DNA from 2 places in the Komagataeibacter oboediens genome. Region 1 is predicted to be linked to the other one. Evidence: riboswitches for the same ligand, from Rfam matches in the RefSeq annotation. Region 1 holds a riboswitch; the other holds the start of a gene.

What was found. Region 1 has a riboswitch for FMN ahead of ribD (bifunctional diaminohydroxyphosphoribosylaminopyrimidine deaminase/5-amino-6-(5-phosphoribosylamino)uracil reductase RibD). Riboswitches for the same ligand answer to the same signal wherever they lie in the genome.
Region 2: another riboswitch for FMN. It lies ahead of HNO79_RS01145 (class I SAM-dependent methyltransferase); the one in region 1 lies ahead of ribD (bifunctional diaminohydroxyphosphoribosylaminopyrimidine deaminase/5-amino-6-(5-phosphoribosylamino)uracil reductase RibD).

Annotation. Positions count from the first base shown of each region.
Region 1 is NZ_JABLUU010000002.1:311,341-314,746, reverse strand. Features, by position in the region: gene HNO79_RS03395 (hypothetical protein) at 1-409, opposite strand, end outside; gene HNO79_RS03390 (MIP/aquaporin family protein) at 708-1,598, shown strand; FMN riboswitch at 1,705-1,867, shown strand; gene ribD (bifunctional diaminohydroxyphosphoribosylaminopyrimidine deaminase/5-amino-6-(5-phosphoribosylamino)uracil reductase RibD) at 1,997-3,001, shown strand; gene HNO79_RS03380 (riboflavin synthase) at 3,004-3,406, shown strand, end outside.
Region 2 is NZ_JABLUU010000001.1:255,354-258,759, forward strand. Features, by position in the region: gene mtnA (S-methyl-5-thioribose-1-phosphate isomerase) at 1-1,086, opposite strand, end outside; FMN riboswitch at 1,296-1,442, shown strand; gene HNO79_RS01145 (class I SAM-dependent methyltransferase) at 1,523-2,362, shown strand; gene htpG (molecular chaperone HtpG) at 2,453-3,406, opposite strand, start outside.

The sequences.
Region 1 (3,406 bases):
ATTCCGTCATGGTGTTTTCGGCCGCGGCGGCCGCCTGCGCGTCATCCGACAGGGTCGGGCCGCCAATGGTCAGGCGCGACAGGTCGGGCATGGCCGTGATCTGACCCATCGTACTGGTGCCGGATGCCCCCCCGCCCGACGGGTGGCCGCCAGACCGCAGCGTGCGCCCGGCCACGACATGCTGGCTGCCATGCGTCATGCCGTGATGGGCTTCCAGTTGTTCGACCTTGGCTTCCAGCCGCCGCATTTCAGCGTGCAGGGCGCGGATTTCCGCCATGTCATCCGCACGGGCACCCTCGGATACGACCATGCCACCCAGCATGACCACCAGCCCGCCCAGCAGCAGGCGCGGCCGACGCACCCCGTCGGGATGACAGGAACCACGATCCACTTTCCAACAGTAATCCATCAGTCTGGCGTGTCTGCCCCTGAACATACGGTTAATAAAAAACCACCTGTCCGCGCCCGACGCATGTACTGATGATGAATACAGTAACAAACGGACGCGGCAGATAAAAAACCACTCCCTTTCCTTATCCGGCATACGCCGGATGGAATAGAGGAATGGCCTGCACCCTATATAGAAAAAACGTTCAACTGCTATGCATTAACTATTCTCATGCACGGCATATATTCGCATGATTGCGTTTATTCCACACCATTCCTTCCCTTAACTCAAGACCTCGACATGGCTGAATGAAGGAGTAATGGACATGACCGCACCCCGGCAGCCCGGTTCCCGCCCCATTGAGGACCGGCCACTCGCCGGGTCGCCCCACCCCGACCATCCCTTCCACTGGAAGCTGTATGGCTGCGAACTGGTGGCCACGGTGGCGCTCATGATCTGCGGAATCGTGTCCGTCACGGTCCTGACCACGCCCTATACCGCTATTGGCCGGGTCCTTGGTCCCCACCCCATCGTGCAGACGGCGCTGTGCGGGCTGTTTTTCGGGCTGTCGGGCACGGTCGCGGCTTTCACCCCGTTCGGGCGCGTCAGCGGGGCGCATGTCAGTCCCTCCGTCTCGCTGGCGTTCAGCCTGGCGGGACGGCTGGGGATCGTGGACCTGTGCGGGTATGTGGCGGCCCAGATGGCGGGGGCGTGTCTTGCCACCGTGCTGCTGGCGGCACTCGGGCATGTCCTGCCCGGATGGGGACGGATGGTGCAGGCATCCGCCTATGCCGCGACCGTTCCCTTCTCCGGGGTTGCCATCGTCTGGCCGCTGGTGACCGAAGTGGTGCTGACGGCCCTGCTGGTGCTGATGCTGTGCTATCTGGCGGGGCATCCGGTCCTGAAATGGCTGACGCCATGGGCGGGTGGCCTGTTCTTCCTGTTCTGCAACCCGGTTTCCGCATGGCTGTCGGGCAACAGTTCCAACCTTGCGCGCAGCTTCGGCCCCGCCGTCGTGGCGGGACAGTGGGAGTCGTTCTGGATTTACGCGCTGGGGCCGTTCACGGGGGCTGCGCTGGCGATATGGCTGATCCGCTCCCGGCTTCTGGGCCGGATCGAGGTGGAAGAGGCACGGCTGGTCAATTTCGGCCATCATGGCCGCATTCCTTCCCTGCTGCATCCGGGACGCCACAGGGAAGACAACATCTGAAATCACGCTAACTTACCGTGGTTATCCATCGCCGCACTTGCAATTCGTTAAAATCATTCCCAAGATCATCTTACTGAATACGAATCGGGCCAGCCGCCCGGTTCGCAGGCGTTCTCAGGGCGGGGCGAAATTCCCCACCGGCGGTGTTTGTTCCCTGTAACAGGGGCATAAGTCCGCGAGCGCCCGGCTGCAGTACATGCGGGCGGGGTCAAGCAGATCCGGTGCAATTCCGGAACCGACGGTTACAGTCCGGATGAAAGAGAACGGAAACTATGCTCCTGCCTTCCGTGCGTGAAGGCAGGCTAATGGTTTTACGCGCCCTGGGTCCGTCCGGATGGATGGAGTACTGTGTTTTGGACGCGTTGCCACAGGGTGTCATACCCCCTTCAGGCCCAGACATGCCCCCTGCCATCGCGCAGGCCTTTCGCGCGGCGGTGAACGAGGCCGCCCGCCATGTGGGCGCGACCGCCCCCAATCCGCCGGTGGGCTGTACCCTGCTGGACCGTGATGGCGCCATCCTGGCGGTGGGTGGCCATCACCGCGCCGGAACCCCCCATGCCGAAATACAGGCCATAAACCAGTGCCGTGAGCGCGGCCTGCTGGATCGCGCCCATACGGCGGTCGTCACACTGGAACCGTGCAACCATACCGGTCGCACCGGCCCGTGTTCGCAGGCGCTGCTGGCGACACCGGTCCGCGATGTCTGGATCGGCGTGCGCGACCCCAACCCCCATGTCGAAGGGGGCGGGGCGGACCACCTGCGCCAGCATGGCTGCGATGTGCACGTCCTGCACCCCACGGGTCCGCAGGGCGAAATACAGGCCATGTGCCGCAGCCTTCTGGCCCCTTTCGCCCACTTCATGCGTACGGGCCAGCCATGGATCACGGTCAAGCAGGCACTCGACGCCACGGGATCCATGGTGCCACCGGCGGGCCGCACCACCTTTACCTCCGCCGCGTCGCTGGACCTTGCGCACCGCCTGCGTCGCGCGACGGATGCGGTGATTACTACCGGCAGCACCATCCGCGCCGACAATCCGGGCCTGAACGTGCGCCGGGTGACCGACCACCCGGAGCGCGCGCCGCGTGTGCTGGCTGTTTGCACCCGGACGGGGGAAGTCGACGCCGCCTACCTGCAGGCCGCGCAGGACCGTGGCTTTGCGGTGCAGGTCTGTACCGACATCGCGGCCCTGCCCGACATGCTGGGTCAGGCCGGGGTTACGTGGGCCATGGTGGAAGCCGGGCCGCAGCTTCTGGCGGAAATCACGGCGCGGAACCTGTGGCACGACTGGCTGGCCATTACTGCAGGCCATGGTGGCACCGATCATTACAGCATACGCGTGCGGGAGGGGGACGTGACGCCACTGCACCTGTTTCCCGAACTGGCCGCAGTGAAGGAGTAAGCATGTTTTCCGGCATTATCGAACATCAGGGCCGCATTACCGCCGCACGCCGGCTGGACCGGGACCTGGACATAACCGTGGCCACCGGCATTCCCGACCTGACCATGGGCGAAAGCATCGCCGTCAATGGCGTGTGCCTGACGGTCACGTCGTTCGATGCGGCGGGCACGGCCACGTTCTTCATCAGTTCGGAAACGCTGGACCGCACGGCGCTGGGCCGGCTTGCGTCAGGCCACACCGTCAACCTTGAACGCGCGGTCACTCCCACCACCCGCCTGTCGGGCCATATCGTGCAGGGGCATGTGGATGGAACGGGACGGCTTGCGGCGGTGCGACAGGAAGGGGAGGCCCGTCACATCACCTTCACCATACCGGCCCGCCTGCGCCGCTATCTGGTGGAAAAGG
Region 2 (3,406 bases), on a different contig from region 1:
GTATTCGGGGAACAGGTCGCACAGTCCGTCCGCCGTGGCGGGGCAGCGGCCACGTTCGGTAATCAGCCCGGTCACAAGCCGCGCGGGCGTGACGTCAAATGCCGGATTGGCGGCGGTGCTGCCATCGGGCACAAGCTGTACGGCCGTCACGGCGCCACCTTCGTCACGCCCCTGAATGTGGGTGACTTCACGGCCGCTACGTTCCTCGATGGGGATTTCCTTCACACCATCGCTAATGGACCAGTCGATGGTAGTGGACGGCAGCGCCACCCAGAAGGGCACGCCATTGTCATGCGCCGCCAGCGCCTTAAGATACGTGCCGATCTTGTTGGCCACGTCGCCCGTGCGGGTCACACGGTCGGTGCCCACGATCACCATGTCCACCTGACCATGCTGCATCAGGTGACCACCGGCGTTATCGGCAATGACGGTATGCTTCACCCCGTGGCGGCCCAGTTCCCATGCCGTCAGCGATGCGCCCTGGTTGCGCGGGCGCGTTTCATCCACCCACACATGCACGTCAATGCCACGGTCATGCGCCATGTAGATCGGCGCAAGTGCGGTGCCCCAGTCCACCGTCGCGATCCAGCCCGCGTTGCAGTGGGTCATGATGTTGACCGGGCCGGGACGGCGGGCTGCGATCTCCTCGATCAGTTCAAGGCCCTGCCGCCCGATGGCTTCATTCTGGATCACGTCCTCATCACAGATGCGCCCGGCTTCGTCATATGCCGCCGCCACACGGTCCGCGGGTGCGGTCTGGCGCAGGCGCGTCAGCATGCGCCGGATCGCCCAGGCCAGGTTGACCGCCGTGGGCCGGGTGGCCGCAAGCAGCGCCGCATCACGTTCCATGGCGGCGTCACTGCTATCGCACCGCAATGCCAGCGCCAGACCATAGGCCGCGACCGCACCGATCAGCGGCGCGCCACGCACCTGCATGCTGCGGATGGCGTGCGCCACCTGGTCGCGTTCGGTCAGGCGCAGGATATCAAGCGACCAGGGCAGACGGGTCTGGTCAAAGATATGGACCGACCAGCCATCATCCGCATCCACCCATACGCTGCGATAAGAGACGTTATCAATTTTCATATAATACTTGCCGCCATCCAAAAAACCAGAACACACAAAAGGGGCGTAGGGAAACATTCAGCAGGCTGTTATTCAAGCCCCCGCCCCCGATACATCGCTTTTTTACACCGGCAGGCCGCCGGTCCCGCGGTCATCTTCCATCATACAACCGGATCACGGACGGTTCCACAGGCTTGCGCCAGATACGGCCCCGGCTTTATCCTGATCGCCTGTGTTCTCAGGGCGGGGTGAAAGTCCCTACCGGCGGTAACAGGCTGCGGCCTGAAGCCCGCGAGCGCCCGGCCTTCGGGCCGGGGTCAGCAGATCTGGTGCAATGCCAGGGCCGACGGTGACAGTCCGGATAAAAGAGAACTGGCGGCTGCACGGCCCCTGCGGGTCCGTGCCCGTCCGTGATCGCCTTGGATGACCACCGGGTCCACCAAGGGAGACATCCATCATGACATCAACACCCGATTACCATGATTCTCCGCCACCGGGCGAGATAAAAGACACGGCAACGCCGTCCCCCCAGAACATTTATGACAATCCGCGTTTTTTTGACGGATACCGCACCCTGCGCGAAAAGGACACGGGGCTGAACGGTGCGCTGGAAATCCCGGCGATACGCGCCCTGCTGCCCGACCTGCATGGCAGGGCCGTACTCGACCTTGGATGCGGGTTTGGGGATTTTGCCCGTTACGCCCGCGAACGCGGCGCGGCCACGGTCACCGCACTGGATGTATCGCTGAAAATGATCGAAGCCGCACGCGCACTGACGCACGACGCGGCCATCACCTATATCCACGGGTCCATCGAAGACCATGCGGTGCAGCCCGCGGCATTTGACCTCGTGGTCTGCTCCCTCGCCCTGCATTACATCGCGGATTACGCAGCCGTAGTCCGCCGCGTTTTCGACAGCCTCAGGCCCGGCGGACTGCTTGTATTTTCAGTGGAGCACCCCGTCTGCACCGCCAACCCCATAGGCTGGATACACAATGCGGACGGCCACAAGCTGCACTGGCCACTCGACCACTATCAGCAGCAGGGCGCGCGCAGTACGTCATGGTTTGTGGACGGGGTCATAAAATACCACCGCACGATGGAAACCTACGTCAACACCCTACTGGATGCGGGCTTTCAGCTCCGGCACCTGGCCGAACCGCAACCCGCAGCAGACCTACTGCGCGACCGTCCCGATCTGGAAGATACCGTGCGGCGCCCGCCCATGCTGGTCCTTGTGGCCATGAAGCCGAATGCGGCACCCGGCCCACACCACAGGCTTGATACAAAAGACTGAAATCGCGTTTCCTGTCTCCATAACGAAACTGTCCCGCCATGCGGATGCATGGCGGGACAGTCCGGTCCGGTCTGACAGAATCGCGCGGGATCAGCCCTGCGGACCGTCGGACAGCGGCAGGCGGGTCAGGATCGTGGTCAGGCGCTGGGCAAAGCCGGTCGGGTCCTTCGGGCTTTCGCCATCCTGGATACGGGCCATGTCCATAAGCGTCAGGGCAATATCCTGCACCGGGTCGCCATTCTTCACGCGGGTCGCAAGATCCGCGATCAGCGGGTGTGCGGGGTTGACCTGCAGCACCGGCGCCGTATCGGGCACCTGCTGACCGCTACGCTTCATAAGCCGGATCATCTGCAGGTCCGGCCCAGATTCGGGGGCTGCCAGCACCACGGCGCTGTTGACCAGGCGGTTGGTGCCCTTCACATCCGATACCGCGTCACCCAGTGCGTCCTTCAGCGCAGGAAGGACGACCTCCAGCGTGTCCTTTTCAGCCTGCGTTTCCTCCGGCGCGCCGAACTTTTCCAGATCGGTATGGAACTGGCTGATATTGCGCAGCGGCGTGTCCTTGTACACGCCTAGGCGGTCAGGCCAGAAGGAATCCACCGGATCGGACAGCAGCAGCACCTCGATCCCGCGGGCGCGGAAGCCTTCAAGCTGCGGCGAGGACGGCAGCATTTCCGTGCGGTCGCCAGTCAGGTAGTAAATGGCTTCCTGCTCGGGCTTCTTGCGCTCCAGATACGCATCCAGCGTGGTCCAGCCGTCCTGTGTGCTGGACCTGAAGCGCGCGATGGCGGCCAGTTCCGTGCGGTGTTCGGCGTCGTCCCAGATGCCTTCCTTGAAGGTCGGGCCAAAATTGTCCCAGAACTTCTCGAAATCCGCTTCGTCCTTGGACCGTGTCTTGAGTTCCGAGATCACGCGGTTGGTCACCGCCTTGCGAATGCGCGCCAGCACCGGCGTCGCCTGCAGCATTTCGCGCGAGACGTTCAGCGGCAGGTCCTCGGTATCCACCACACCGGTCACAAAACGCAGCCACGGCGGCAGCAGGCC